2 regions of the Achromobacter sp. 1011811831 genome follow, and region 1 is predicted to be linked to the other one. Evidence: predicted binding sites of a transcription regulator. Region 1 holds the regulator's gene; the other holds the start of a gene.

What was found. The regulator HrcA, encoded in region 1, represses chaperone genes, less so after heat shock. The targets are predictions, from matches to a motif close to TTAGCACTCNNNNNNNNNGAGTGCTAA.
Region 2: rpoH (RNA polymerase sigma factor RpoH) is a predicted target of HrcA. The motif match lies at 4,094-4,120, and genes of this name have one in related genera.

What each region holds. Positions count from the first base shown of each region.
Region 1 covers NZ_JCBANG010000001.1:186,563-195,754, forward strand. Annotated here, with positions in the region: gene AC6LJ9_RS00730 (outer membrane protein assembly factor BamE) at 1-228, opposite strand, end outside; gene fur (ferric iron uptake transcriptional regulator) at 386-805, shown strand; gene recN (DNA repair protein RecN) at 984-2,645, opposite strand; gene AC6LJ9_RS00745 (NAD kinase) at 2,659-3,558, opposite strand; gene hrcA (heat-inducible transcriptional repressor HrcA) at 3,702-4,706, shown strand; gene hemH (ferrochelatase) at 4,753-5,844, shown strand; gene AC6LJ9_RS00760 (hypothetical protein) at 5,857-6,096, shown strand; gene grpE (nucleotide exchange factor GrpE) at 6,218-6,775, shown strand; gene AC6LJ9_RS00770 (thioredoxin family protein) at 6,796-7,200, shown strand; gene dnaK (molecular chaperone DnaK) at 7,283-9,192, shown strand, end outside.
Region 2 covers NZ_JCBANG010000013.1:56,542-65,733, forward strand. Annotated here, with positions in the region: gene AC6LJ9_RS07610 (cation:proton antiporter) at 1-1,775, opposite strand, end outside; gene AC6LJ9_RS07615 (phosphodiesterase) at 1,959-2,786, shown strand; gene rpoH (RNA polymerase sigma factor RpoH) at 3,163-4,083, opposite strand; gene AC6LJ9_RS07625 (hypothetical protein) at 4,236-4,925, opposite strand; gene fghA (S-formylglutathione hydrolase) at 5,015-5,881, opposite strand; gene AC6LJ9_RS07635 (hypothetical protein) at 6,249-7,016, shown strand; gene AC6LJ9_RS07640 (glutamate synthase-related protein) at 7,458-9,192, shown strand, end outside.

The DNA of each region.
Region 1 (9,192 bases):
GTGCAGCACGCTGGTCAGCGTGGGGCTGCCCAGCGCGAAGCGCACCTGCTCGCGGGACATGCCGGGCTGCAGCAAGGCCACCTGTTCCTGGGTGATCCAGTTACCCTGCTGGACGCCCGCCTTGTACGGGAAACCCCATTTGCCGGACGAGCAGCCCGCGAGGGCGAAGGCCAGGGCGGCGACGGCCAAGCCGGTCTTCAGCGAACGGGAGGGAATTCGTGCAATCATGGACACTACGCGCCCCTATTATTTGGAAGCAGACAAAACCGTTATCATAAAGGTTTCATAAGGATAGTTCCGCGGGGCGGCATGAATTCCGGGCGGCCCGCTTGCGGTTTTCCCCTGATCCTTGCCCATGCCAACGCGGACGGAGAGCGATTACACCATGACCGACCAAAGCGAACTGAAAAACATGGGGCTGAAGGCGACGTTCCCGCGCCTGAAGATTCTTGATATTTTTCGCAAATCCGACCAACGGCACCTCAGCGCCGAAGACGTGTACCGCGCCCTGATCGGCGAGAACGTCGAGATCGGCCTGGCCACCGTCTACCGCGTGCTGACCCAGTTCGAGCAAGCCGGCATCCTGGCCCGCAGCCAGTTCGACAGCGGCAAGGCCGTGTTCGAGCTGAACGACGGCGACCATCACGACCATCTGATCTGCACCAACTGCGGCAAGGTCGTGGAATTCTCGGATCCCGACATCGAAAAGCGCCAGCAGAAGGTCGCCAAGGACAACGGCTTCGCGCTGGAAAGCCACGCCATGGTGCTGTACGGCATCTGCGGCAGCTGCCTGAAAGGCCGCTGAACCCCCCCCTGTGTCCGGGCTTGGGCTTCGCGCCCGGACGCAGCAAGCCTGATTCCCCCCGATTCGCGCCGCGCTCGTCGCGGATCGGTGAAATCAAAAGCCCCTTCCAATGGAAGGGGCTTTTTTTATCGTCAGCACGAGGCGCCGAGCGCCAGGCGCGCTTGACGGCAGGTCCGGGTCAGCGCGTGGCCTGGACGGCGCCTTCCAGCATTTCGCGCGCGTGTTCGCGGGTGGTGGCGGTGAGCTTGATGCCGCCCAGCATGCGGGCGATTTCCTCGACGCGGGCGGCGTCGTCCAGCGCCTCGATGCTGGACCGGGTGGTGCCGCGCGATTCCGCCTTGCTGACCAGGAACTGGCTGTTGGCGCAGGCGGCGACCTGGGGCAGGTGGGTCACGCACAGCACTTGATGCCGCTCGCCCAATTCGCGCAGCAGCTTGCCGACCACTTCCGCCACCGCGCCGCCGACGCCGCTGTCGACTTCGTCGAAGATCAGCGTGGGCACGCGCGCCGCGCGGCTGGCGATGACCGACAGGGCCAGCGAGATGCGCGACAGCTCGCCGCCCGAGGCCACCTTGGCCAGGGGGCGCGGCGAGGTGCCGGCATGGCCGGCCACCAGGAATTCCACCTGTTCGTTGCCGTGCGCGGACGGCGCCGCGGCGGACAGCGTCGGCTCGAAACGGCCGCCCTGCATGGCCAGCGTCTGCATGGCCTGGGTGACCAGCTTGCCGAGGTCCTTGGCGACCTTGCGCCGCGCCGTGCCGAGCTTGGCGGCAGCGGCGTCGTAGCGCGACTGGGCGGCCTGGGTCTGCTCGCGCAGGCTGTCGATGTCGGCGGCGGCCTGCAGGGCCGACAACTGCGTGTGCAGGTCTTCGCGCAGGCCGCAGAGCCCGTCGGGCTCGACGCGGAACTTGCGCGCCGTCTCGAACACCGCGCTCAGGCGGGCCTCGACGTCGGCCAGCCGCTGCGGATCCAGGTCGACACGGCTGACGTAGTTGTTCAGGTCGGACACGGCTTCGCTGACGGCGATGCGGGCCGATTCGATCTCGTCGACCACGCCCTGCAGGCCGGGATCGTGGCGCAGCATGTGCTGCAGCCGCTGGCCGGCCGCATTGAGCCGGTGATGGGCCGAATCGCCGTCGCCGTCCAGCGCTTCCAGGATCTGGCCGGCGCCGTCCAGCAGCGACTGCGCGTGCGACAGCCGCGTATGTTCGGACTGCAGCGCGTCCCATTCGTCCTGGCCCAGGTCCAGGCGGTCGAGTTCTTCCACCTGCCATTGCAGGCGTTCGCGTTCGGCGGCCAGGCCGGCGGCGTCCTTCTCGGCGGCTTCGAGCTGGCGGGCCAGCGCGCGCCAGAGCTTCCAGGCCTGGCCCACGGATTGGCGCAGTTCGCCATGGCCGCCGTGCGCGTCCAGCAGGTCGCGCTGCGCGTCCGGGCGCATCAGGCTCTGGTGGGCGTGCTGGCCGTGGATGTCGACCAGGCTGTCGCCCAGCTCGCGCAGTTGCGCGACGGTGGCGGGCGTGCCGTTGATGTAGGCGCGGCTGCGTCCCTGGGCGTCGATCACGCGGCGCAGGGCCAGTTCTTCGTCGGCGTCGAATTCGCGTTCGGCCAGCCAGGGGCGCAGCGCCGCGGGCGTGTCGAAGACGGCGGAGATGTCGGCGCGCGCCGCGCCCTCGCGCAGCACGCTGGCGTCGCCGCGCTCGCCCAGGGCCAGGGCCAGGGCGTCGACGAGGATGGACTTGCCCGCTCCGGTCTCGCCGGAAAACACGGTGAAACCCGGGCCAAAATGGATCTCGGTCTGTTCGACGATGACGAAGTCGCGGATATGCAGGGTGCGCAGCATGGGGGGGCGCTAACTACTCTACGTTGTCGGTGGCCTGCGGCATCAGGTTCCAGTGCAGCTTGCGGCGCAGGGTGGAGAAGAAACTGTAGCCTTCGGGATGCACGAAGCGGACATTGTGGCGCGAGCGCTGCACCACGATGCGGTCGCCGGGCTGCAGGTCGGACCAGGTCTGCATGTCGAAGTGCACGCTGGCGCCCACGCCCACGCGCCCCATGGCGGTCAGGGTCATGTTGAGCACGCCGCTGTCGGGAATGACGATGGGACGGTTGGACAGCGTCTGCGGCGCCACCGGGACCAGCACCATGGCGTTCATGCCCGGATGCAGAATGGGGCCGTTGGCCGACAGCGCGTAGGCGGTCGAGCCGGTGGGCGTGGCGATGATCAGGCCGTCGGCGCGCTGCGTGTACATGAAGGCGCCGTCGAGTTCGACGCGGACTTCGATCATGCCGCCGCGGCCGGCGCGGTTGAGCACCACGTCGTTCAGCGCGGTGGCGGAATACAGCTGCTGTTCGCCGCGCCAGGCGCTGCCCTCGAGCAGCATGCGTTCCTCGATCTGGAAGCTGCCTTCCAGCACGCGCGCCAGCGCGGCCTGCGAGTCCTGCAGCGGGATATCGGTGATGAAGCCCAGGCGTCCGTGGTTGATGCCGACCAGCGGCACGCCGAAAGGCGCCAGGTGGCGCGCCGCGCCCAGCACGGTGCCGTCGCCGCCCATGACCACCGCCAGCGAGGCGTTCTGGCCGATCTCTTCGAGCGAGGCGGCGGGGAATTCTGTGAGCCCGGTGTTGCGCGCCGTGTCGGCGTCGACCAGCACCTGCCGACCGGCCTGCCTGAGGGCGAGCGCGAGCGCCCGCAACGGTGCGTCCAGGCCGGTGTCCTGGTATCTGCCGATCAGGGCGACGGTGGGAAAGTGCATGGCTGCGAGCGGATCAGAAAAGGCGACGCTGGAAAACGCGACACTTGCCCGGAATGGGCCAGTTTGCCGATTATATGGGGCCGCATATACGCTTGCGGGACAAAAATCGCCTCAATTGGAAAAGATTCCCTAAAATACCCGCCATGGACGACCGTGCACGCGCGTTACTGAAGGCGTTGATCGAACGCTATATCGCCGATGGACAGCCCGTGGGTTCGCGGACGCTATCCAAAGTCTTCGATCTTTCCCCGGCCACGATCCGCAACGTCATGGCGGACCTCGAAGAGCTGGGCCTGATCCACAGCCCCCACACCTCGGCTGGGCGCGTGCCGACGCCGCGCGGCTATCGCATGTTCGTCGATTCCCTGCTGGCGGTGCAGTCGTACCAGCTCGAGCCCCGCAACATGGGCGAGATGCTGTCGGCGGCCGAGCCCACCCGGGCCGTCAACGCCGCCGCCGCGCTGCTGTCCAACCTGACCCAGTTCGCCGGCGTGGTGCTCACGCCCAAGCGCGCCCAAGTGTTCCGCCAGATCGAATTCATCCGCCTGTCCGACAAGCGCGTGCTGCTCATCATCGTCACGCCGGACGGCGACGTGCAGAACCGCATCCTGTTCGTGCAGCGCGACTACGCCGAGTCCGAGCTGCTGGAGGCCGGCAATTTCTTCAACGTCCATTTCGCCGGCAAGTCCTTCGACGCCGTGCGCCGCACGCTGTCCACCGAACTCGCCCAGCTGCGCGAGGACATCTCGCGCCTTATGCAGGCCGCGGTCGAGGCCAGCGCCGAGGCGGCCGAGGACGGCGACGCCGTGGTGATCTCCGGCGAACGCAAGCTGCTGGACGTGACCGACATCGCCTCCGACATGGACCGGCTGCGCAAGATGTTCGCGCTGTTCGAGAAAAAGACCGACCTGCTGCAGCTGCTGGACGTGTCCAGCCGCGCGCAGGGCGTGCAGATCTACATCGGTGGCGATTCCCAGCTGGTGCCGATGGAAGAGGTGTCCGTCATCACCGCGCCCTACGGGGTCGACGGCAAGGTGGTCGGCACCCTGGGCGTGATCGGCCCGACCCGCATGGCCTACGAGCGCGTCATTCCCATCGTGGACATCACGGCGCGCCTCCTGTCCAACGCGCTCAGCCACAACCAGTAGTTCCCAGTCAAAGCTGCATCCTCCTCGCGGAGGAAGGGGAGTTTTTGTGTTTCTTCGCCTGTTCAAGTACCTGTGGCCTGAACGCTACCTGCCCGAGCCGGAGCAGGACGATCCCTTCAACGAGGATCCGCCGCCGCGCGCGCCAGGCAAGGTCGGCGTGCTGCTGGTGAACCTGGGCACCCCGGACACGCCCACGGCCCGGGACATCCGCAAGTACCTGGGCGAATTCCTGTCCGACCCGCGCGTGATCGAAATCCCACGCTATCTGTGGAAGCCGATACTGCACGGCCTGGTGCTGACCATGCGTCCGAAGAAGCTGGCGCCGCGTTACGCCGGCATCTGGCTGCAGGAGGGCTCGCCGCTGATGGTCTACAGCCGCCGCCAGGCCGAGGGCGTGGCCGCGGCGTTGCGCGAGGCGGGCGTGGAAGCGACGGTGGAGCTGGGCATGCGCTACGGCAATCCGTCGATCCCGGACGCGATCAGCCGGCTGCGCGCGCAGGGCTGCGAGCGCATCCTGACCGTGCCGCTCTATCCGCAGTACGCCGCCAGCACCACCGCCACGGTGGTGGACGCCGTGACCCGCCACGCCGGCCGCCTGCGTGACCAGCCCGAGCTGCGCTTCATCAAGCGCTTCCATGAAGATGCGTTCTATCTGGACGCGCTGGCCGGCAGCATCGAAGCCTTTTGGCGCGAGCATGGCCGTCCGCAGAAGCTGGTGATGAGCTTCCACGGCCTGCCGCGCTACTCGATCGAGCTGGGCGATCCCTACTACCGCGACTGCATGGAAACGGCGCGGCTCGTGTCGCAGCGCCTGTCGCTGCCGCGCGAGCAGATCGAAGTCACCTTCCAGAGCCGCTTCGGCGCGGCCCGCTGGCTGGAGCCCTATACCGAGCCCACGCTCAAGATGCTGGCCGCCGCCGGCGTGACGGACGTGGACGTGGTGTGCCCCGGTTTTGTGGCAGACTGTCTGGAAACCCTGGAGGAAATCAGCCAGGAGTGCCGCCATGCCTTCCTCGGCGCCGGCGGCAAGCAGTTCCGCTACATTCCCGCCCTGAACGACGATCCTGCCTGGATCGCCGGCCTGGCAGGCTTGACGGCCAGGCATCTGCAAGGGTGGGGCGCGTCCTCACCGACTTGAAGGAGCAGGCTCATGCATCATGATCCCAAGACTGGCAAGACCGTGAAAAAGGGGACGGTAGCTACCCCGGTGGACGAGGATCAGGTCGAGCATGAGCTGGACGAGGCGCTGGCCGAGACCTTTCCCGCCAGCGACCCCATCGCCGTCCATCCCGAGCCGGAAACGGACGAGGCCCGGGTCGACCGGGCGCTGAAGGACAGCTTTCCCGCCAGCGACCCGGCCGCGCCTGCCCAGCCGCACAGGAAAAAGTAAGGCGACCCCAATTTTCCGCAAAGGTTCCGCCGCCGGGGAATATTTCGCTATCCCGGGCTTGAAATAGGGGTATTGGCCCCCATTCATGTCTGCGAAAGCCATTCTTTTTGGAGGATTCCCCATGACGGCACCCCACGAGCCCGCAGACCAGACGCCCGAGCACGGCGCCGCCGCCGACGCGGCCCCCGCCGCCCAGGACGACCTGCTGGCCGAGCTGAACGAGCTGCGCGCCCAGCTGGACGCCGCCCAGGCCACCGTCAATGAACAGCATGACCAGCTGCTGCGCGTGCGCGCGGAAGCCGAGAACGTGCGCCGCCGCGCCCAGGAAGACGTGTCCAAGGCCCGCAAGTTCGGCATCGAGTCGTTCGCCGAGAGCCTGGTCCCGGTCAAGGACAGCCTGGAAGCCGCGCTGGCCCAGCCCGAGCAGACCGTGGACACCCTGCGCGAAGGCGTGGAGGTGACCCTGAAGCAGCTGGCCGCCGCCTTCGAGCGCAACCTGCTCAAGGAAATCGCGCCGGCCCAGGGCGACAAGTTCGATCCGCACCTGCACCAGGCGATTTCGTCGGTGCCGGCCGATCAGCCCGCCAACACCGTGCTGCAGCTGCTGCAGAAGGGCTACGCCATCGCCGACCGCACGTTGCGGCCCGCGCTGGTGGTGGTGTCCGCCGGCCAGGGCTGAAACCGGACGGCCCCCCAGCCATGAGCGCGACCCATTTCGACCCGGCCAGCTTCTTCGAGGCCTTCGGCATGCGCCACGTCGATTCCGCCGGATTCGACGCGGCCGTGGTCCAGGCGCCGGGCGACGATCTGCGCTGCGTGTTCCTGTGGGGGCAGGACTGCTACAACTGCAATATCTTCAAGCAGACCGCCCTGTTGCACCGGGACGCGCTGCTGGAATTGGATCTGAGCTGGTTCGAGGCCGACGTCTACGCGGACGAGCCGCTGGGCCGGCGTTTTTCGCTGCATGGCGTGCCCACCTTCGTGCTGTACCGGGCGGGCAAGCGGCTGGGACGCATCACCGGCTGGCCGGGCGTGCCCCAGTTCACGGCGGCGATCCGCCGGCTGCGTGAGCCGCCTCCGGAAAATTCCGCCGGGACGTCTTGAAAAACCCTGCCGGCGGCCCCAGTTATGCGGGGACAGTAAATTTTCTCTATTTTCATAGATATACATTCAAGGTAAACCCACCATGAGCAAAATCATCGGCATCGACCTGGGCACGACCAACAGCTGCGTGGCTGTCATGGACGGTGGGCAGGTCAAGATCATCGAAAACGCCGAAGGCGCCCGCACCACGCCTTCCATCGTCGCCTACATGGACGACGGCGAAACCCTGGTCGGCGCCCCGGCCAAGCGCCAGGCGGTGACCAACCCCAAGAACACGCTGTACGCGGTCAAGCGCCTGATCGGCCGCAAGTTCGACGAAAAGGCGGTGCAGAAGGACATCAACCTGATGCCCTATGCGATCGTCAAGGCCGACAACGGCGACGCCTGGGTGGAAGTGCGCGGCAACAAGATGGCGCCTCCCCAAGTGTCGGCCGACGTGCTGCGCAAGATGAAGAAGACCGCCGAGGACTACCTGGGCGAGGAAGTGACCGAGGCCGTCATCACCGTGCCCGCGTACTTCAACGACAGCCAGCGTCAGGCCACCAAGGACGCCGGCCGCATCGCCGGCCTGGAAGTCAAGCGCATCATCAACGAGCCGACCGCGGCCGCGCTGGCCTTCGGCCTGGACAAGAACGAGAAGGGCGACCGCAAGATCGCCGTCTATGACCTGGGCGGCGGCACGTTCGACGTGTCCATCATCGAAATCGCCGACGTGGATGGCGAGAAGCAGTTCGAAGTGCTGTCGACCAACGGCGACACCTTCCTGGGCGGCGAAGACTTCGACCAGCGCATCATCGACTACATCATCTCCGAGTTCAAGAAGGAACAGGGCGTTGATCTGTCCAAGGACGTGCTGGCCCTGCAGCGCCTGAAGGAAGCCGCCGAAAAGGCCAAGATCGAACTGTCGTCGGCGCAGCAGACCGAGATCAACCTGCCGTACATCACGGCCGACGCCTCGGGTCCGAAGCACCTGAACCTGAAGATCACGCGCGCCAAGCTGGAAGCGCTGGTCGAGGAACTGATCGAGCGCACCATCGAGCCCTGCCGCGTGGCCATCAAGGACGCCGGCGTCAAGGTCTCGGACATCGACGACGTGATCCTGGTCGGCGGCATGACCCGCATGCCCAAGGTGCAGGAGAAGGTCAAGGAATTCTTCGGCAAGGATCCGCGCAAGGACGTGAACCCCGACGAGGCCGTCGCCGCCGGCGCCGCCATCCAGGGTTCCGTGCTGTCGGGCGAGCGCAAGGACGTGCTGCTGCTGGACGTCACCCCCCTGTCCCTGGGCATTGAAACCCTGGGCGGCGTGATGACCAAGATGATCCAGAAGAACACGACGATCCCGACCCGCTTCTCGCAAACCTTCTCGACCGCCGACGACAACCAGCCCGCCGTGACCATCAAGGTGTTCCAGGGCGAGCGCGAAATCGCCGCCGGCAACAAGGCGCTGGGCGAGTTCAACCTCGAAGGCATTCCGCCGTCGCCCCGTGGCGTGCCGCAGATCGAAGTCACGTTCGACATCGACGCCAACGGCATCCTGCACGTGTCCGCCAAGGACAAGGGCACCGGCAAGGAAAACAAGATCACCATCAAGGCGAACTCGGGCCTGTCGGAAGACGAGATCCAGCGCATGGTCAAGGATGCCGAGGCCAATGCCGAGGAAGATCACCGCGTGGCCGAGCTGGCGCAATCGCGCAACCAGGCCGACGCGCTGGTGCACGCCACCCGCAAGTCGCTGACCGAGTACGGCGACAAGCTCGAGGCCGCCGAGAAGGAAAGCATCGAGGCCGCGATCAAGGACCTGGAAGCCGTGCTGAAGGACGGTGACAAGGCCGCGATCGACGCCAAGGTGGAAGCGCTGTCGACCGCCTCGCAGAAGCTCGGCGAAAAGATGTACGCCGACATGCAGGCGCAGCAGGCCGCGGGCCAGCAACAGGCCGCGGACAACGCGAAGCCGGTGGACGACAATGTCGTCGACGCCGACTTCAAGGAAGT
Region 2 (9,192 bases), on a different contig from region 1:
GTGAACAGGATCAGGCGCTGTGCCACGGAACGCTTGCTCATCAGGTTGGCGAAACGCTGCCCCAGCTCATGCGCCAGCCAGCCCTGGAAACCGAACAGATAGTGCACGCGCAGGGCCAGCCGGAAGCCGGTCGAATAGCGCACATCGGCCGCGATGGCCTTCTCGAAGCCCTCCACGCCGCCAAGGCGGATGGCGTCCTCCAGCCGCTCGGCCCGCGCCAGCAGCGATTCGGCCATGCGCCAATCCACGATCTGCGCCTTCAGGATGTCGAAGAACATTTCCTCTTCGCGCTGCGCCACGATCGCCAGGCCGACGGCCACGCGCTGCTCGTCGCTCATCTGGCCCACCTGGCCGTCGTGCACGCTGGCCAGGCTGGCGTCGAACACGGCGCGGATGCGATCACGCACCTCGCTGCCGATGTGCTCGGTCTTGGCCAGATCGTCGGTCTTGCCCTGCAGGTCTTCCAGCGCCACGGCCAGCGCCTGGTTGCGGATGGTGCGCTCCACGGGCGACAGCTGGTTCAGCCCCAGCATGCGGATCAGCGGGCGCAGGCTGATGCCATTGACGAACAGGGTGATCAGCACGAAGGCCGTGGTGGCCACGGCGATGAACTGGCGAGCCTCTTCGGGCACGCCGGTCTGCTCGGTCACGGCCAGCGCCAGCGCCAGCGACACGGCGCCGCGCAGTCCGCCCCACAGCATCACGACCTTGTAGGGCCGGCTGACCTTGGTGCCCAGCCGCGTCAGTCCCAATAGCGGCAGCAGGCCGAACACCACGATGGCGCGCGCCGCCAGCGTGGCCACGAACAGCACCGCCACCAACACCAGTTCCTGCCAGTCGGCCGCGGCCATCAGCTTGGGAATCAGCATGGCCGCGAACAGGAAGATCAGCGAATTGGCCCAGAAGCCAAACTGTTCCCAGGCGCTGGACAGGTATTCGAAGGTGGTCGGCGACATGCGGGTGCGGCCGGTGGACCCCACCACCAGCCCGGCGATCACCGTGGCCACAACACCGGACACGTTCAGGTAGTGCTCGGAGATGAAGAAGGACAGGTAGGCCAGCGTCAGCGTCAGCGTGATCTCGGCGGTGGGGAAGCCGCGCAGCCAGGCGAACAGGAAACAGGCCAGCCGCCCCATGGCGAAGCCGGCCACGCCGCCGCCGATGAAGTGCACCACGAAATCATTGAATACGCCGCTGGCGCTGAGTTCGCCATGGCCGCCCAGCACCGCCAGCAGCACGGAGTACAAGGCGATGGACGCGGCGTCGTTGAACAGGCTCTCGCCTTCGACCAGCGTGGTCAGGCGCTTGGGCGCGCCCACTTCGCGGAAGATGCCCACCACGGCCACCGGATCGGTGGTGGCGACGATGGCGCCCAGCAACAGGCAGACCACCAGCCCGTAGGACGAGATGGCATCGAGCGTGACACCCACCACCAGCGTGCACACCACCACGGCCACGATGGCCATCATGAGAATGGGGCCGATGTCGTCCATCAGCCGGCGCACGTTCATGGACAGCGCGGTCTCGAACAGCAGCACCGGCAGGAACACCATCAGGAAGGTCTCGGACGAGATCTCGAAGCGTTCCAGGGAGTCCAGGAAATCGCCGATCCAGCTGGGCGCCCAGCCATGCAGGTGGATGATGATGCCCAGCAGACAGCCGACGATGGCCAGCAGCACCGAATAGGGCAGCTTGAGGCGACCGGCCAGCGGCGGCATGAAGCAGACCAGCGTGAGCAGGCCCGCCAGGCCGAATACGAGAAAACCGACATCCATGTAAAGCCGCGTCCAGATCGTGAGGCGTGTGCGAAGTTTGACAAGAATAGCGGTTTTTCCGAGCTGTTCCGTCAGGCAATTCACGCTTGCTCACGATTGAGCGGTCCGGAGGCAGCGCCATCGCGCGCGCGGGCGCCGGTTTTTGGATAATGTAGAGCCGTGCCAACTACGCAGGAGCGGCCCTTGGTCCGCACTCAGTCCCAAGCGCCGCGCGACGGCGCGCCCGCCTTGCTTGTCCAGCTTACCGACTGCCATCTGTTCGGCGAGGCCGAGACCTCCATGCTCGGCGTGAACACCGACGCCAGCCTGCGCGCGGTGCTCGGCCAGATCGAGGCCGACCACAAGCGTCCCGACCTGGTCCTGGCCACGGGCGACCTGTCGCAGGACGGCGAAATGGCGGCCTATCAGCGCCTGGCCGGCATGCTGCAGGCCAGCCCGGCGCTGGCCGGCGCCCGCATCCGCTGCCTGCCCGGCAACCACGACGCGCCCGACACGCTGCGCCGCGCGCTGCCCGCCTGGAGCGAGCCGGTGACCGATGTGGGCGCGTGGCGCGTCATCTGCCTGGACACCACCGTGCCCGGCTCCAACGGCGGACACCTGCCCGACAGCCAGCTCGACCTGCTGGAAAGCGCGCTGGCCGAGGCGCCGGAACGACCCGCGCTGGTCGCCACGCATCACAACGCCATGCCGATCACGCACTGGCACGACACCATGATGATCGACAACCCGCAACGCCTGTTCCAGCTGCTGGCGCGCTGGCCGCAGGCGCGCGTGCTGCTGTGGGGCCATGTGCATCACGAGTTCGACCGCCGCCGGCACAATCTGCGCATCCTGGCCACGCCATCGACCTGCTTCCAGTTCAGCGTGCGCGACGGCCGGCACGTGGTCGACGGCAAGGCGCCGGGCTATCGATGGATCAAGCTGTACAAGGATGGCTCGCTGGCGACCGGCGTGCGGCGGGTGCAGGAACCGCAAACCGTGAATGCCGCCGAGGTTGCGCGGGTCGCCTGAAGGACGCCGACCGCCGCCCATGACGCACCAGCCGGGTGCGATCCATGCGCGGCTGCGAATCGCGCGCGCAAAAAAAATCGGGGCACCGGTATATACAGGTGCCCCGCAAGCATCCGTCTCATAGGGGAGGGGAAAGAGGAGAAGCCGAGACGGATGACAAGACTGCTAACCGGAGTTCGCGGTCTACATGAAGTTAGGCGCGGCCCACCCGATTAAGTTTCTGCAATCTGGTGAAATTCCTTAGCGAAGTTGTATCAATTTATTGATGCAACGATGACCATAGATCCTGGACGCAGGCCCGCGACGAATCGCTATCGGCTTGCCGCAAAAGCAAAGGGCCGCTTGCGCGGCCCCGGGCTTGTCTGGCATTGCGGCGTCAGGCAGCCAGCGTGCCCCGCATCTTCTTCAGCGCGGCGGCCTCGATCTGGCGGATACGCTCAGCCGACACGCCGAACTCCTGCGCCAGCTCATGCAGCGTGGCGCCGCCGTCGTCCTGCAGCCAGCGCGCCTCGACAATGCGGCGCGAGCGCGGATCCAGCGCCTCGAGCGCGCCATTCAGACCGGCGCTCTGCAGGTGGTCGCGCGCGGCGCGTTCCAGCACGCGGGTCGGCTCCTGGCGGCCTTCGTCGGACAGATAGGCGATGGGCGCGTAGCTGTCATCGTCATCGTCCTGGTTCTCGAGCGACATGTCGCGGCCGGACATGCGCACTTCCATTTCGCTGACGTCTTCGCGGCGGACGTTCAGTTCCTGCGCGATGTGGTCGACCTGTTCCGGATCCAGCGTCTGGCCGTCCGGGCGCATGCTGCGCAGGTTGAAGAACAGCTTGCGCTGCGCCTTGGTGGTGGCAACCTTGACCAGGCGCCAGTTGCGGATGATGTATTCGTGGATCTCGGCCTTGATCCAGTGCACGGCGAAGGACACCAGGCGCACGCCGCGCTCGGGGTCGAAGCGCTTGACGGCCTTCATCAGGCCGACGTTGCCTTCCTGGATCAGGTCGGCATGCGGCAGGCCGTAGCCGAGATACTGGCGCGCCACGGATACCACCAGACGCAGGTGCGACAGCACCAGCTCACGGGCGGCGGACAAGTCTTCCTGGTCGCGCAGGCGGCGGCCCAGCTCGGTTTCGCGCTCGGCCGACAGCACCGGCAGGCGGTTCACGGCCGAAATGTACGCGTCGATCGTGCCCAGCGCGCCCGGATTGGCGATGGCCAACGCCAGGGCGTTGCCGGAAGCGGCCAACGAGGTACTGGGTTGCTTCATGGCGGAGGTCTCCGGAAAGCTCAGGGAAAGCGACATGGATTCGATCTTAGCACTCTGGTTATGGGAGTGCTAATTCGACTATTGCGGCGCGTCAAAGTTTCGCTCCTGATGACGTGGCCCCATTTATTTTCACTGGCGCACGTCGCGGAAGGCCCCGCCCGCCGGCGACGGCCGGGACGGGCCCGGCCTCACCAGCCCAGGCGCTTGAGCCCTTCCTCCGTGGCCTGTCCGTCCGGGCGGGCGAACAGCGCGCCCCGGGGATCCAGGAAGACCTGGTAGCGGGCCCCGTCGAACAGGGGCATGTAGGCGCCGCTGCCGAACTGCACGTCGACGAACGGAAACCAGTTCGGGAAGCTCTTCTTCAGCGAGCCGAGGTCGGGCGCCGGCCAGTCGTCCAGCGAATGGACCGAGCGCGTGGCGGCGGCTTCGCGCGCGGCATCGCCATAGCGGCCGGACAGCCGTTCCAACCGGTACAACGGCGGCACGCCCGCCATCAGGGCGGGCAGCTTCCAGCGCACCACGCGGGCGTCGATCTGCCACTGGTCGCCATACAGTACATATTGCTTCTCGCCGATGCCCGGCGCGCTGGCGCGCACCTGGAACTGGCCGTCGCCCTGCTGGCGGACCTCGAGGCGCGCGACCGGCGCGTCCGTGGTCAGGCGAAAGAACTGCACCAGCGACAGCGCCAACAGGCCCGACACGCAGCCCAGCGCCACCAGCATCAGCCCGAACAGGCGTCGTACCGGCCGGAACTGGAAGAGGCGGCGGCCGCGCTCATCTTTCGGGCCGCCCCGGCCCAGCAGCATGAACAGGCCCGGCAACAGGACCACGACGGCGCCCAGCAGGATCCAGGCGAAGGGAGCGAAACCGTTGATCAAATCAGGCGTTCCTCATCAGGGCAAGAACGCCGCGTGCCGGGCGCGGCGCCGGCCTGCGGCGGCAGGCCGACCAGTATAGAAGCGGGGTTTCAGGCCGCCGGTTTTCCAAGCTGCTCGACGTGAAACCGGATGTGATCCTCGATGAAGGTCGAGATGAAGTAATAGCCGTGGTCGTAGCCCTCGTGACGGCGCAGCGTCAGCGGCTGGCCGGCCTGGGCGCAAGCGGCCTCGAACACCTCGGGATACAACTGTTCGGCCAGGAACTGGTCGGCCTGGCCCTGGTCGACCAGGATGCCGCCAGGGAAGGGCTGGCGCAGCCGCGCCATCAGCGCCGACGCGTCATAGGCGGCCCAGGCCTGGACATCGTCGCCCAGATAGGCGCCGAACGCCTTCTTGCCCCAGGGGCAGCGGCTGGGCGCGGCGATCGGCGCGAAAGCCGAGACCGAGCGGTACTTGCCCGGGTTGCGCAGGGCCAGCACCAGCGCGCCATGGCCGCCCATGGAATGACCGAAGATGCCGGCGCGCGCGGCGTCGCCGGGCAGCTCGCCGCCCGTGGCGATGGCGTGCAGCTCGCGGGTGACGTAGCTGTCCATGCGGTAGTGGCGGCTCCAGGCGGGCGCGGTGGCGTCCAGATAGAAGCCCGCGCCGGTGCCCAGGTCCCAGCTCTCGTCCTCGCCCGGCACGTTGGCGCCGCGCGGACTGGTGTCCGGCGCCACCAGCATCACGCCCAGTTCGGCGGCGACGCGCTGCGCGCCAGCCTTGATCATGAAGGTTTCCTCGGTGCAGGTCAGCCCGGCCAGGTAGAACAACACCGGCACCGGGCCTTGTTCGGCCTGCGGCGGCACGAAGACGGAAAAACGCATCGGCAGGCCGATTTCCGCCGAGTCGTGGCGGTAATAGCGCTGCGAGCCGCCGAAGCAGCGATGCTGGGAAATGAGTTCCAAGGCCGCGGCCATGCGGGAGTCCTCCGGATGCGGGTTGAAAGATGCGCCCTGACTTGCGGGCCGGGGAAGGGTGGCGGACGGGCCGGATCGCGGCGTGGACATCCTTTGGGATTAGGGTATATCCACGGTACGACGTTCCGTCGCCAAATGTTAACCTGCGCCTCACGGACGACCGGCATCTGGTTTGTCCCCATGCAGCGCCCGTCCACGCGGGCTTGCCGCCCGGAACGGGCGACGCGGCTGGGTACGAGCCATTGAAAAAAAATCCGGCTTCCGTGCCCAGTTTGTGATCAGGGGGCTTGACCGGCGGCCACCGTGGCACTATTTATATACGTGAGAGAAGACATCCCGTTCTTCCGGATGCGCAAGCGCTGACACTATGGCACGTCTGCCCCGCCTGTACGCCCCCGGGCTGCCCCAATTGGTGCAAGCCAATTTCATCCAGCCCCTGGCGGCGCCGTCGCAACCCGCGCCGGCCGATATCCTCAATCAACTGGCCACCTGGCTGGGCGAGTCCGCCCAACGCCACCGGGTGTCGGTGCACGCCTGGCTGCTCGCCAACGACCGCATCCTGCTGCTGGCCACGCCCGCCGACGAGGAAGGCCTGCCGCGCCTGATGCAGACGCTGGGCCGCAACCTCGCGGCGCGCTTGCGCGGCGGCCGCGTCTTCGCGGGCCGCTACCGCTCCGCGCTGCTCGAGCCCGGCGCCTGGGTCCTGCCCTCGCAGGTCTGGCTGGAAACCTATCCGGTGCGCAGCGGCGCGTCGCAGGATCCCGATTCCTGGCCCTGGTCCTCGGCCAGCAGCCATACCGGCAACACCAGCGCGCCGCCCGCGCAATGGCAGTCGGACCACGCCGATTACTGGGCCTGCGGCAATACGCCGTTCGACCGCCAGGCCAACTACCGCAAGCGCCTGCAGGACGGCCTGTCGCGCGAGGAATCCCAGCGCATCGATCAGGCGGTATCCGGCCAGTGGGCGCTGGGCGGCCCCAGCTTCATCGCCAGCCTGGCCCACACCGCCAGCCGCCGGGTCGCGCCAGGACAGCGCGGACGTCCGCGCAAGAAACCGGCCACGCCCGCGACAGCAGGGGACGCTTCCGAAGCGACGCCCACGCCTGTGACGCCGGTTTCCGGATCCTCACACTAATCCATCCCCATTATTGACGCGCCGCCGGCCATGCCGCGCGGCGCGTTTGCTTTTCGGCGCCCACTCCACATCCGGCCCCTCGGATCGCGGGCCGGCGGCAGGCCGCCGTGGCCGCCCCTCAACGAAGAAGCCTGCTCGATCTGATGGATTATTGCCACGGATTCCACGGGAACCGATGCCGAGAACGTCCTTTTTAATGGGGACGTATTTCTGATATTTGCACACTTGCAGTGCAAAGTCGATATCCGCCTTTTTCACTCCTCCCCGCAAAGCCTTTATTCATGCGGGTTTAAATATGTCCCTATATATTTAATACGATGAAACAATTAAATTAATTTAGGGACGCACCCCCAATATTTTTATTGCACCCTACCACCGCCAGGGGTATTGTCCTTCTCCTGCACTGCAACATTACGAAGCAGGCCCACTGCGGAGCGCGCCATGCCCAAAGACACCTTGAACGATTCCTGTCGCACCCCCACGGCGACCCCCATCGATGCCAGCCGCATCGGCCTGCCCGCCCCCCAGGGCCTGTATCACCCGCAGAACGAGCATGACGCCTGTGGTGTCGGCTTCGTGGCGCACATCAAGGGCAAGAAAAGCCACGCCATCATTCAGCAGGGCCTGAAGATCCTGGAGAACCTGGACCATCGCGGCGCCGTAGGCGCCGACAAGCTGATGGGCGACGGCGCCGGCATCCTGATCCAGATTCCCGACACCCTGTACCGCGACGAATTCAGCCAGCAAGGCATCGTGCTGCCGCCGCCCGGCGAATACGGCGTGGCCATGGTCTTCCTGCCCAAGGAAACCGCCTCGCGCCTGGCCTGTGAGCAGGAGCTGGAACGCTCGGTCCGGGCCGAAGGCCAGGTCGTGCTGGGCTGGCGCAACGTGCCGGTGGACGTGGACATGCCCATGTCCCCCGCCGTGCGTGACTGCGAACCCGTCATCCGCCAGCTCTTCATCGGCCGTGGCGCCGACGTCATGGTGCCCGACGCGCTGGAACGCAAGCTGTACGTGATCCGCAAGACCGCCAGCCACGCCATCCAGAACATGCGCCTGGCCCACGGCAAGGAATACTTCGTGCCCTCGGCTTCGGTGCGCACCGTGGTCTACAAGGGCCTGCTGCTGGCCGACCAGGTCGGCCGCTACTACCGCGACCTGGCCGACCCGCGCACGGTCTCGGCCCTGGCGCTGGTGCACCAGCGCTTCTCGACCAACACCTTCCCTGCCTGGCCGCTGGCCCACCCGTACCGCATGATCGCCCACAACGGCGAGATCAACACGGTCAAGGGCAACTTCAACTGGCTGCGCGCGCGCGAAGGCATGATGCAGTCGGCCGTGCTGGGCGACGACCTGAAGAAGCTCTATCCCATCGTCTACGAAGGCCAGTCGGACACCGCCACGTTCGACAACTGCCTGGAACTGCTGGTGAACTCGGGCTACTCGCTGGCCCACGCCATGATGATGATGATCCCGGAAGCCTGGGAACAGCACACGCAGATGGACGAGAGCCGCCGCGCGTTCTATGAATACCACGCGGCCATGATGGAACCCTGGGACGGCCCCGCCGCCGTCGCCTTCACCGACGGCCGCCAGATCGGCGCCACGCTGGACCGCAACGGCCTGCGCCCGGCCCGCTACCTGGTGACGGACGACGACATGGTGATCCTGGCCTCCGAGGCCGGCACGCTGTCCATCCCCGAGAACCGCATCGTCAAGAAGTGGCGCCTGCAGCCCGGCAAGATGTTCCTGATCGACCTGGAACAGGGCCGCATCATCGACGACGCCGAGATCAAGCTGCAGCTGGCCAACAGCCGCCCGTACCGCCAGTGGATCGAGCGCCTGCAGATCAAGCTGGAATCGCTGCCTGCCCCGCGCCAGGGCAATCTGGCCACGCAATCGTCCGTCTCGCTGCTGGACCGCCAGCAGGCCTTCGGCTGGACCCAGGAAGACTACAAGTTCATCCTGGAGCCCATGGCCACGACCGGCGAGGAAGTGATCGGCTCGATGGGCAACGATGCCCCGCTGGCCGTGCTGTCGGACCGCGCCAAGCCGTTCTACAACTATTTCCGCCAGCTCTTCGCGCAGGTGACGAACCCGCCGATCGACCCGATCCGCGAACAGCTGGTGATGTCGCTGGTGTCCTTCATCGGCCCCAAGCCGAACCTGCTGGACA